Regions from separate parts of the Streptomyces sp. DSM 106670 genome, predicted to be linked through region 1. Evidence: riboswitches for the same ligand, from Rfam matches in the RefSeq annotation. Region 1 holds a riboswitch; the other holds the start of a gene.
The links. Region 1 has a riboswitch for S-adenosylmethionine ahead of ACSMXR_RS08025 (aminotransferase class V-fold PLP-dependent enzyme). Riboswitches for the same ligand answer to the same signal wherever they lie in the genome.

Region 1 (4,403 bases):
CACCGGCGACAAGCGCGAGCACCACATCCTGGACCGCCCGCGCAACGCCCCGACGCGTACCGCGTTCGGCGTCGCCTGGATCACGGCGTACTTCGTCGGCCTCGTCGGCGGTGGAAACGACCTGTGGGCCACGCACTTCCACCTGTCGATCAACTCGATCACCTGGTTCGTCCGGATCTTCTTCTTCGCCGGACCGGTCATCGCGTTCATCGTCACCAAGCGGATCTGCCTCGGCCTCCAGCGCCGCGACAAGGAGAAGGTGCTGCACGGTCGCGAGACCGGCATCATCAAGCGCCTGCCGCACGGTGAGTTCGTCGAGATCCACGAGCCGCTCAGCCAGGGGCAGCTGCACACGCTCACGGCGCACGAGCAGTACACGCCGCTCGAACTCGGCCCCGCGGTCGACGAGAACGGCGTCAAGCGCAAGATCTCCCCGGTACAGAAGCTGCGCGCCAAGCTCAGCAAGGGGTACTTCGCCGACGGGAACCAGATCCCCAAGGCGACCCCCGAGGAGTACAAGGAGATCACCGAGAGCCACAGCCACCACTGATCAGCTGACCTGATCGCCACCGCGAGAGCCCCGTCCATTCGATGGACGGGGCTCTTCGCGGTCCTCCCGGCTGGATAGGGTGGAGCCGATCCTTCTGACCGGCTGTGGACCCTGGAGCGGACCATGAACGTTGTGACCCCGAACGGCGGCGACAGCGTGGCGGCCCACTCCTGGCCCGGCCTGCTGAACCCCCTGCTGCGCGGCGAGAACCTCAGCTCCGACGAGACCGCCTGGGCCATGGACCGCATCATGAGCGGCGAGGCCACCGACGCGCAGATCGCCGGGTTCGCCGTCGCGCTGCGGGCCAAGGGCGAGACCGTCGACGAGGTCACCGGACTCGTCCGCGCGATGTACGCCCACGCCAACACCATCCAGGTGCCCGGCCGCACCGTCGACATCGTCGGCACCGGCGGCGACCTCGCCAAGACGGTCAACATCTCGACCATGTCCGCGATCGTCATCGCCGGCACCGGCGCCAAGGTCGTCAAGCACGGCAACCGCGCGGCCTCCTCCGCGAGCGGCTCCTCCGACGTACTGGAGAAGCTCGGCGTCAACCTGGAGCTGACCCCGCAGCGGGTCGTCGAGGTCGCCGAGGCGGCGGGCATCACCTTCTGCTTCGCCGTGAAGTTCCACCCCGCCCTGCGGTACGCCGCCAAGGCCCGCAAGGAGCTCGGCGCGCAGACCACGTTCAACATCCTGGGCCCCCTCACCAACCCGGCCCAGGTGCGCGCCCAGGCGGTCGGCGTCGCCGACGCCCGGATGGCGCCCATCGTCGCGGGCGTGCTCGCCGACCGGGGCAACTCCGCGCTGGTCTTCCGCGGCGACGACGGGCTCGACGAGCTGACCACCACCGCCACCTCCCGGGTCTGGGTGGTCCGCGACGGCGCGGTCCGCGAGGAGGCCTTCGACCCGCGCGACGTCGGGCTGCCCATCGTGCCCGTCGAGGCGCTGCGCGGCGCCGACGCCTCGTACAACGCCGATGTGGCCCGCCGCCTGCTGGACGGCGAGAGCGGTGCGGTACGGGAGGCGGTGCTGCTCAACTCGGCGGCCGCCCTGGTCGCCCTGGACCCGGGCGCCGGCCCGCTGGCCGAGCAACTGGCGGCGAAGATCGCGGTGGCGGCCGAGGCCATCGACTCCGGAGCCGCCAAGCGTGCTCTGGAGCGCTGGATCGCGGCCAGCAACGCCTGAGCGGAGTCCCAGGCGGACACGGTGTGACGCAGGGCGCAGTCCGGATGCCGGACTGCGCCCTTGCGCGTGTGCACAGGTATGGCAAGATGCTGCGCAGGTCATGAGTGACAGCGACTACGGCCCCGGCCCGCTGTCCGGCAACCCTCCGTCCGTGGCGGGGTGCCCCGGGTGAAGACCAGGCCGTAGGCAGCGAGGTCTGCGGCAAGCGCGGGCCCCTCGGCATCCAGCGGATGCCAGCCCCCGGGGTCCTGGTCCCTAGGGAGCCTTCTGTGAGCAAGCGAATGCGTTAGGGCTCGTCCCAGGGCTTTTCCGTGCCCTGTGCTGACCGCCCTTCTTCAGCGCACCTTTTTTCCTTCCTTCTCCGCGTCGTCGCGTATCCGCGGGCGCGTGGATTTCGCCTGCCTGTTACGGGAGTTCGCCATGTCTGTCTCCACCGCTGCCCTCGACCCGTCGGTTTGTGCCCCGCTGCCCGTTCTGGGGCAGGACGTCACCGTTCCGCTCGTCACCGGCGGTGAGGTCACCTACGCCGCGCTCGACTACGCCGCCAGCGCCCCGGCCCTCCAGCGGGTCTGGGACGACGTCGCCGCGTACGCCCCGTACTACGGCAGCGTCCACCGCGGCGCCGGCTACCTCTCGCAGCTCTCCACCGACCTCTTCGAGAACAGCCGCCGCACGGTCGCGGAGTTCCTCGGCTGCCGCGCCGAGGACCAGGTGGTCTTCACCCGCTCCACCACCGACTCCCTCAATCTGCTGGCCGCCGCGATCCCCGCCGACTGCCAGGTCTTCGTGTACGAGACCGAGCACCACGCCTCCCTGCTGCCCTGGCGCGACGCCCAGGTCACCTACCTCAACGCGCCCCGCACTCCGGCCCAGGCCGTCGAGACGCTGGAGCGCGCGCTCGCCGCCCGCGACCCCTACGGCCCGGCCCTCGTCTGCGTCACCGGCGCCTCCAATGTGACCGGTGAGCTGTGGCCGGTGCGGGAACTGGCCGCCGCCGCCCACGCGCACGGCGCCCGCATCGTCCTGGACGCCGCCCAGCTCGCCCCGCACCACCCGGTGGACATCGCCGAACTGGACGTCGACTGGGTCGCGTTCTCCGGCCACAAGCTGTACGCGCCCTTCGGCTCCGGGGTCCTGGCCGGCCGCGCCGACTGGCTCCGGGCGGCCGAGCCGTACCTCGCCGGCGGCGGCGCCTCCCGCAAGGTCGCCCGGCGCGCCGACGGCGGTGTGGACGTCGACTGGCACACCACGGCCGCCCGTCACGAGGCCGGTTCGCCCAACGTCATCGGCGTCTACTCCATCGCCTCCGCCTGCAAGGCCCTGACCGAGGCGGGCTTCGACTCCCTGGTCGCCCGGGAGCAGGAGCTGGTGGGCCGGGTCCGTGAGGGTCTGGCCGCGGTGCCCGAGGTGCAGGTGCTCTCGCTGTTCGGCGACGACGCGCCCCGGGTCGGCGTCATCTCCTTCGTGGTGCGCGGCTGGAACAGCTCGCACTTCGCCGCCGCGCTCTCCGCCGAGTACGGCATCGGCGTCCGCGACGGTCTGTTCTGCGCCCACCCGCTGGTGCGCACCCTGCTCGGCAGCGACCCGCAGGACCCGGGCGAGTGCGGCGCCCCCGAGGCCGAGCCGGGCGAGCGCTCGCTCAACGCGATCCGCGTCAGCTTCGGCGCCGGTACGCCCGACGAGCACATCGACCGGTTCCTGCGCGCGGTGACCGAGCTGGTCCGCGAGGGCGCCCAGTGGAAGTACCGCACCGAGGACGGCCGCTGCGTCCCGGACCGCGGCGAGGCCGCGCAGGTCTGAGGCCCGGAAACCACTTCGGCCGGGGACGGGCAGCGAGCCCGTCCCCGGCCGAAGTGTGCCGAGGCCCTACGCGTCGAGGCCGATGGCGAAGGCCGCTTCCAGGTCGTGCTGGGAGTACGTACGGAACGCCACATGGGTGTCGGTGCCCTCGACGCCCGGGATCTTGCTGATCCGGCCGGGGATGACATCGGCGAGGTCGTCGTGCCGGGCGACCCGGACCATGGCGATCAGGTCGTAGGTGCCGGTGACGGAGAAGACCTCGCTGACGCTGTCCAGCGCGGCGATGGCCTCGGCGATCTCCGGAATCCGGTCCACGCTGGTCTTGATGAGCACGATCGCGGTGATCACGGCTGACTGTCTCCCTCGGTGGCTGGAACCTTCACTCTAGCTCTCCGCCCATAACGCACCCACGCGTACAGGAACCCGACCGCGAACCCGGCCACATGGGCCAGATACGCCACTCCCGGCCCGGCGTCCGCGCCCTGCGCCGCCGCCCACTGGAGGGCGAACCAGAAGACCAGCACGATCCAGGCGGGAAAGCGCAGCGGCAGGAAGAAGAGGAACGGGAACAGGCTGGTCACCCGGGTCTTCGGGAAGAGGTAGAGGAACGCGCCGAGCACCGCGGAGATCGCGCCGGACGCCCCGACCAGCGTCTGCCCGGAGTCCGCGTGCGCCGCCGCGTAGCAGACCAGCGCCACATAGCCGCAGCCCACGTAGAACAGCGCGAACTGCACCCGGCCCATGCGCTCCTCGGCCATCGCGCCGAACACGTACAGGAACAGCAGGTTGCCCAGCAGGTGCAGCCAGCTGCCGTGCACGAACAGCGCGGTGAACGGCGTGATCAGGGCGTGCGCGGAGCCCTCCC
Region 2 (4,403 bases), 2.8 Mb from region 1:
GGTCGTACCGTCGCCGGCGACGTCGTCCGTCTTCTTGGCGACCTCCTTGACCAGCTCCGCACCGATCTTCTCGTACGGGTCCTCGAGCTCGATCTCCTTGGCGATGGAAACACCATCGTTGGTGATCGTGGGCGCGCCCCACTTCTTCTCGAGGACGACGTTACGGCCCTTGGGGCCGAGGGTGACCTTGACGGCGTCGGCGAGCTGGTTCATCCCGCGCTCGAGACCGCGCCGTGCCTCCTCGTCGAACGCGATGATCTTGGCCATGTGAAGTGGTCCTCCCGGACAGGGGTGGATTTCTCCGGACCGAGAGGCGCCCGCGACGGACGGCCTGCGTGCGTGGTGGTTCCTTGCCCCACCGCGCCTGCGGGCCTCACCGGCCCGGTCCAAGTTTCTGTCACTCTCACCTGGAGAGTGCTAACGCCAATGATTAGCACTCGACCCCTGCGAGTGCAAGCGTCCCTCGTCGGATGTGGACAGCGGCGGCATCGGATGTGGACGGCGGCGCGCCCCCTCGACCGGGTCACCGGACGCGCGTAGGGCCCGATCCCCTGATCCGGGGTTCGGGCCCTACGTGCGTGAGTGGTGTCGTCGGACGACCGCGCCGAGCTCAGCCGACGGCGAGCTTGACCATGTCGGCCTGGGGCCCCTTCTGGCCCTGCGAGATCTCGAATTCAACTCGCTGACCCTCTTCGAGGGTGCGGTACCCGTCCATCTGGATCGCGCTGTAGTGGACGAAAACATCCGCACCACCGTCGACCGCGATGAAGCCGTACCCCTTCTCCGCGTTGAACCACTTGACGGTGCCCTGAGCCATGCCTAACTCCCCTATTACTGGCCCTTGCACGGGACCGCACTTCGCGGACCCGGGTCGGAACTCACCCTCCGACAGGAGAGGGTGTGCGGCGCCGCAGCGCGTCGACCGCGGCCGAATGTATCCGCCCAACTGCCCTCTGCAACAGGTCAATCGGACGGGAATTCTGGGCGCGGGAGAACACGCGTATATGCGGGTTTGCTGAGATTTACGGGCAAGTCGGGCCAGGCAAAGGGCACTTATGCCGCAAGAGGTTCACGCACTTTGGCTGCTTCTTATCGGGGCCGGGCGCATTCTCATATGCGGGCGGCACGGGCAGCGGATGGGGCTTCCCCAACTGTACCGTGCTCAACCATGCAGAATTGCCCCCTCCGCTTCTCTCGCGGAGGGGGCAACCGTGGTCACACAGAGGTGCGGTGGGGGCCGCCGTGGAGCGGCCCCGGGCGGTTCAGCAGCCGCCGGCGACCGCGGGGATGATCGAGACGCCCGCGCCGTCCGGCGTGGCCGCGTCCAGGCCGCCCTCGAAGCGCACGTCGTCGTCGTTGACGTACACGTTCACGAAGCGGCGCAGCTTGCCCTGGTCGTCCAGGACGCGGGCGGCGATGCCCGGGTGGTCCTTCTCCAGGGACTCGATGACCTCGGAGAGCTTCGCGCCCTCCGCCGGGACCTCGGCCTGGCCGCCCGTGTACGTGCGGAGGATGGTGGGGATGCGGACCTTGACGCTCATGGTGGATGCCCTTCTCTTCCTGCGGTCTGGGGTGGTCAGGCGGAGGCGAGGCCCGCGGCGCGGAACGCGTCCAGGCTCGGCTTGATGGTCGCCGTGGCCTGCGAGGTCGCGGAGACCGCGTCGAGCGTCTTGAGCCCGTCGCCGGTGTTCAGGACGACCGTGGTGAGCGTCGGGTCGATGACGCCGGCCTCGATCAGCTTCTTCGTCACACCGAGCGTCACCCCGCCCGCCGTCTCGCCGAAGATGCCCTCGGTGCGCGCCAGCAACTTGATCGCGTCGACGACCTGCTCGTCGTTCACGTCCTCCACCGCGCCGCCGGTGCGGCGGGCGATGTCCAGGACGTACGGGCCGTCGGCCGGGTTGCCGATGGCCAGCGACTTGGCGATGGTGTTCGGCTTCTGGGGCCGTACGACGTCGTGGCCGGCCTTGAAGGCGGCGGAGACCGGGGAGCAGCCCTCGGCCTGGGCGCCGAAGATCTTGTACGGCTTGTCCTCGACCAGGCCGAGCTTGATCAGCTCCTGGAGCCCCTTGTCGATCTTGGTGAGCTGGGAGCCGGACGCGATCGGGATGACGATCTGGTCGGGCAGCCGCCAGCCGAGCTGCTCGCAGATCTCGTACGCCAGCGTCTTGGAGCCCTCGCCGTAGTACGGGCGGAGGTTGACGTTGACGAAGCCCCAGCCCTCGCCGAGCGGGTCGCCGATGAGCTCGGAGCAGAAGCGGTTGACGTCGTCGTAATTGCCCTCGATGCCGACCAGTTCACCGCCGTACACCGCGGCCATGACGACCTTGCCCTGCTCCAGGTCGTGCGGGATGAACACGCAGGAGCGCAGTCCGGCCCGGGCGGCGGCGGCGCCGACGGCTCCGGCCAGGTTGCCCGTGGAGGAGCAGGAGAGGGTGGTGAAGCCGAAGGCGCGGGCGGCCTCGACGGCGATCGCGACGACGCGGTCCTTGAAGGAGTGCGTCGGGTTGCCGGAGTCGTCCTTGACGTACAGGCCGCCGGTCACGCCCAGCTCACGGGCGAGGTTGTCGGCCTTGACCAGCTTGGTGAAGCCGGGGTTGATGTTGGGCTTCTCCGCGACGTCGGAGGGCACCGGCAGCAGCGGTGCGTAGCGCCAGATGTTGTTCGGACCGGCCTCGATGCGCTTGCGCAGCTCCTCCGGGGAGCCGGTGGGCAGGTCGTAGGCCACTTCCAGCGGTCCGAAACAGGACGCACAGGCGAAAAGGGGGCCGAGCTCGAAACGCTCGCCGCACTCGCGGCAGGAAAGCGCCGCGGCGGGACCGAGGTCCACGGGGGCGGTGGTGGCATTACCTGCAACGGTCTGAACAGCCATGATGGCGGAGGCCCTTTCTCCTCATCTTCCTTGCGACGCATTTCGCCACAAGACGGAATTGGCACCTTCCCCACCGTGACCTCGCGGTCGGCAGGAGGGTTGCCGGGACTTCAACGGGCCGTTCCCTCAGTCCCTCTGGATGAGCTCTATGGCGCTGGATCTTCGATCCAGGCGTTTATGTGCGGTCCGACCCCGACATGCGACGGCCATACGCGTTGTTCAAGACTGTAACCGAAGCATCGGACCGTTGAGATAGTCGTCCGAACCGCGAGATGGATCACACACAGGGAGTGCCGACCGTGCTCGAAGAGGTGGAACGCTGGCTGACCAGGCGTTCCTGGTCGTCCGGCGACCGCCCGCTGAACCGGCTCACCGACGCCCGGGACGCCGATCCGCACCGTACGTCGGTGAGCGTCGTGCTGCCCGCGCTGAACGAGGAGGCCACGGTCGGCGCGATCGTGGCGACGATCCGCCGGGAGCTGATGGAGAAGGTCCGGCTGGTCGACGAGCTCGTGGTGATCGACTCCGGCTCCACCGACGCCACCGCCGCCGTGGCCCGGGCGGCGGGCGCCCGGGTGGTCCACCGGGACGCGATCCTGCCCCGGATCCCGGCGCTGCCCGGCAAGGGCGAGGTGCTGTGGCGGTCGCTCCTGGTGACCAGCGGCGAGATCGTCTGCTTCGTGGACGCCGACCTCAAGGACTTCTCGGCGGACTTCGTCTCGGGCACGGTCGGCCCCCTGCTCACCGACCCCACGGTCCAGTTCGTCAAGGCGATGTACGACCGCCCGCTCGGCGACAGAGCAGGTCAGGGCGGTCGCGTCACCGAACTGGTGGCACGCCCGCTGCTCAATCTGCACTGGCCGCAGCTGGCCGGATTCGTACAGCCGCTGGGCGGCGAGTACGCGGTGCGGCGGTCCCTGCTGGAGCGGCTGCCGTTCCCGGTCGGTTACGGAGTGGAGCTGGGCCTGCTGGTCGACGCGCTGCACACGGTGGGCCTGGACGCGCTGGGCCAGGTCGACGTCGGCGTGCGCATCCACCGCCACCAGGACGGGCAGGCGCTGGGCCGGATGGCGGCGGCGATCTACCGCACGGCGCAGCTGCGGCTCTCCCGGGGCCATCTGGTGCGGCCCGCGCTGACCCAGTTCGAGCGCGGCGAGGACGGCTTCGTGCCGCGCACCCATGCGGTGGACACCGAGGAGCGGCCGCCGATGCGGGAGATCGCGGAGTACGCGGAGCGCCACGCGGCGTGAGCGGGTGGGGCCCGTGCCCCTCCGAGGCGTTTGGCGGCTTCCCGAACGGGCTAGGTTCCGCTACATGGTCTCCGAGCACACGTCTTCCTCGCATGCCCAGGTTCTCGTCGCGTCCAACCGCGGCCCGATCACGTACACGCTCGGCGAGGACGGGACACTGGACTCCAAGCGCGGCGGCGGCGGTCTCGTCTCCGGGCTGAGCGCCGTCGACGACAAGCTGTGGGTCTGCGCGGCCCTCGGCGACGGGGACCGGGAGGCGGTGCGCCGCGGAGTCGGCGAGG

Region 2: linked by a shared signal. The riboswitch ahead of thrC (threonine synthase) and the one ahead of ACSMXR_RS08025 (aminotransferase class V-fold PLP-dependent enzyme) in region 1 are both predicted to bind S-adenosylmethionine.

Annotation. Positions count from the first base shown of each region.
Region 1 is NZ_CM147704.1:1,829,829-1,834,231, reverse strand. Features, by position in the region: gene qcrB (cytochrome bc1 complex cytochrome b subunit) at 1-550, shown strand, start outside; gene trpD (anthranilate phosphoribosyltransferase) at 674-1,738, shown strand; SAM riboswitch class IV at 1,835-1,952, shown strand; gene ACSMXR_RS08025 (aminotransferase class V-fold PLP-dependent enzyme) at 2,159-3,538, shown strand; gene ACSMXR_RS08020 (Lrp/AsnC family transcriptional regulator) at 3,605-3,886, opposite strand; gene ACSMXR_RS08015 (rhomboid family intramembrane serine protease) at 3,883-4,403, opposite strand, start outside.
Region 2 is NZ_CM147704.1:4,653,301-4,657,703, reverse strand. Features, by position in the region: gene groL (chaperonin GroEL) at 1-267, opposite strand, end outside; gene ACSMXR_RS20550 (cold-shock protein) at 611-817, opposite strand; gene ACSMXR_RS20545 (MoaD/ThiS family protein) at 1,263-1,541, opposite strand; gene thrC (threonine synthase) at 1,577-2,872, opposite strand; SAM riboswitch class I at 2,891-3,018, opposite strand; gene ACSMXR_RS20535 (glucosyl-3-phosphoglycerate synthase) at 3,172-4,122, shown strand; gene ACSMXR_RS20530 (alpha,alpha-trehalose-phosphate synthase (UDP-forming)) at 4,187-4,403, shown strand, end outside.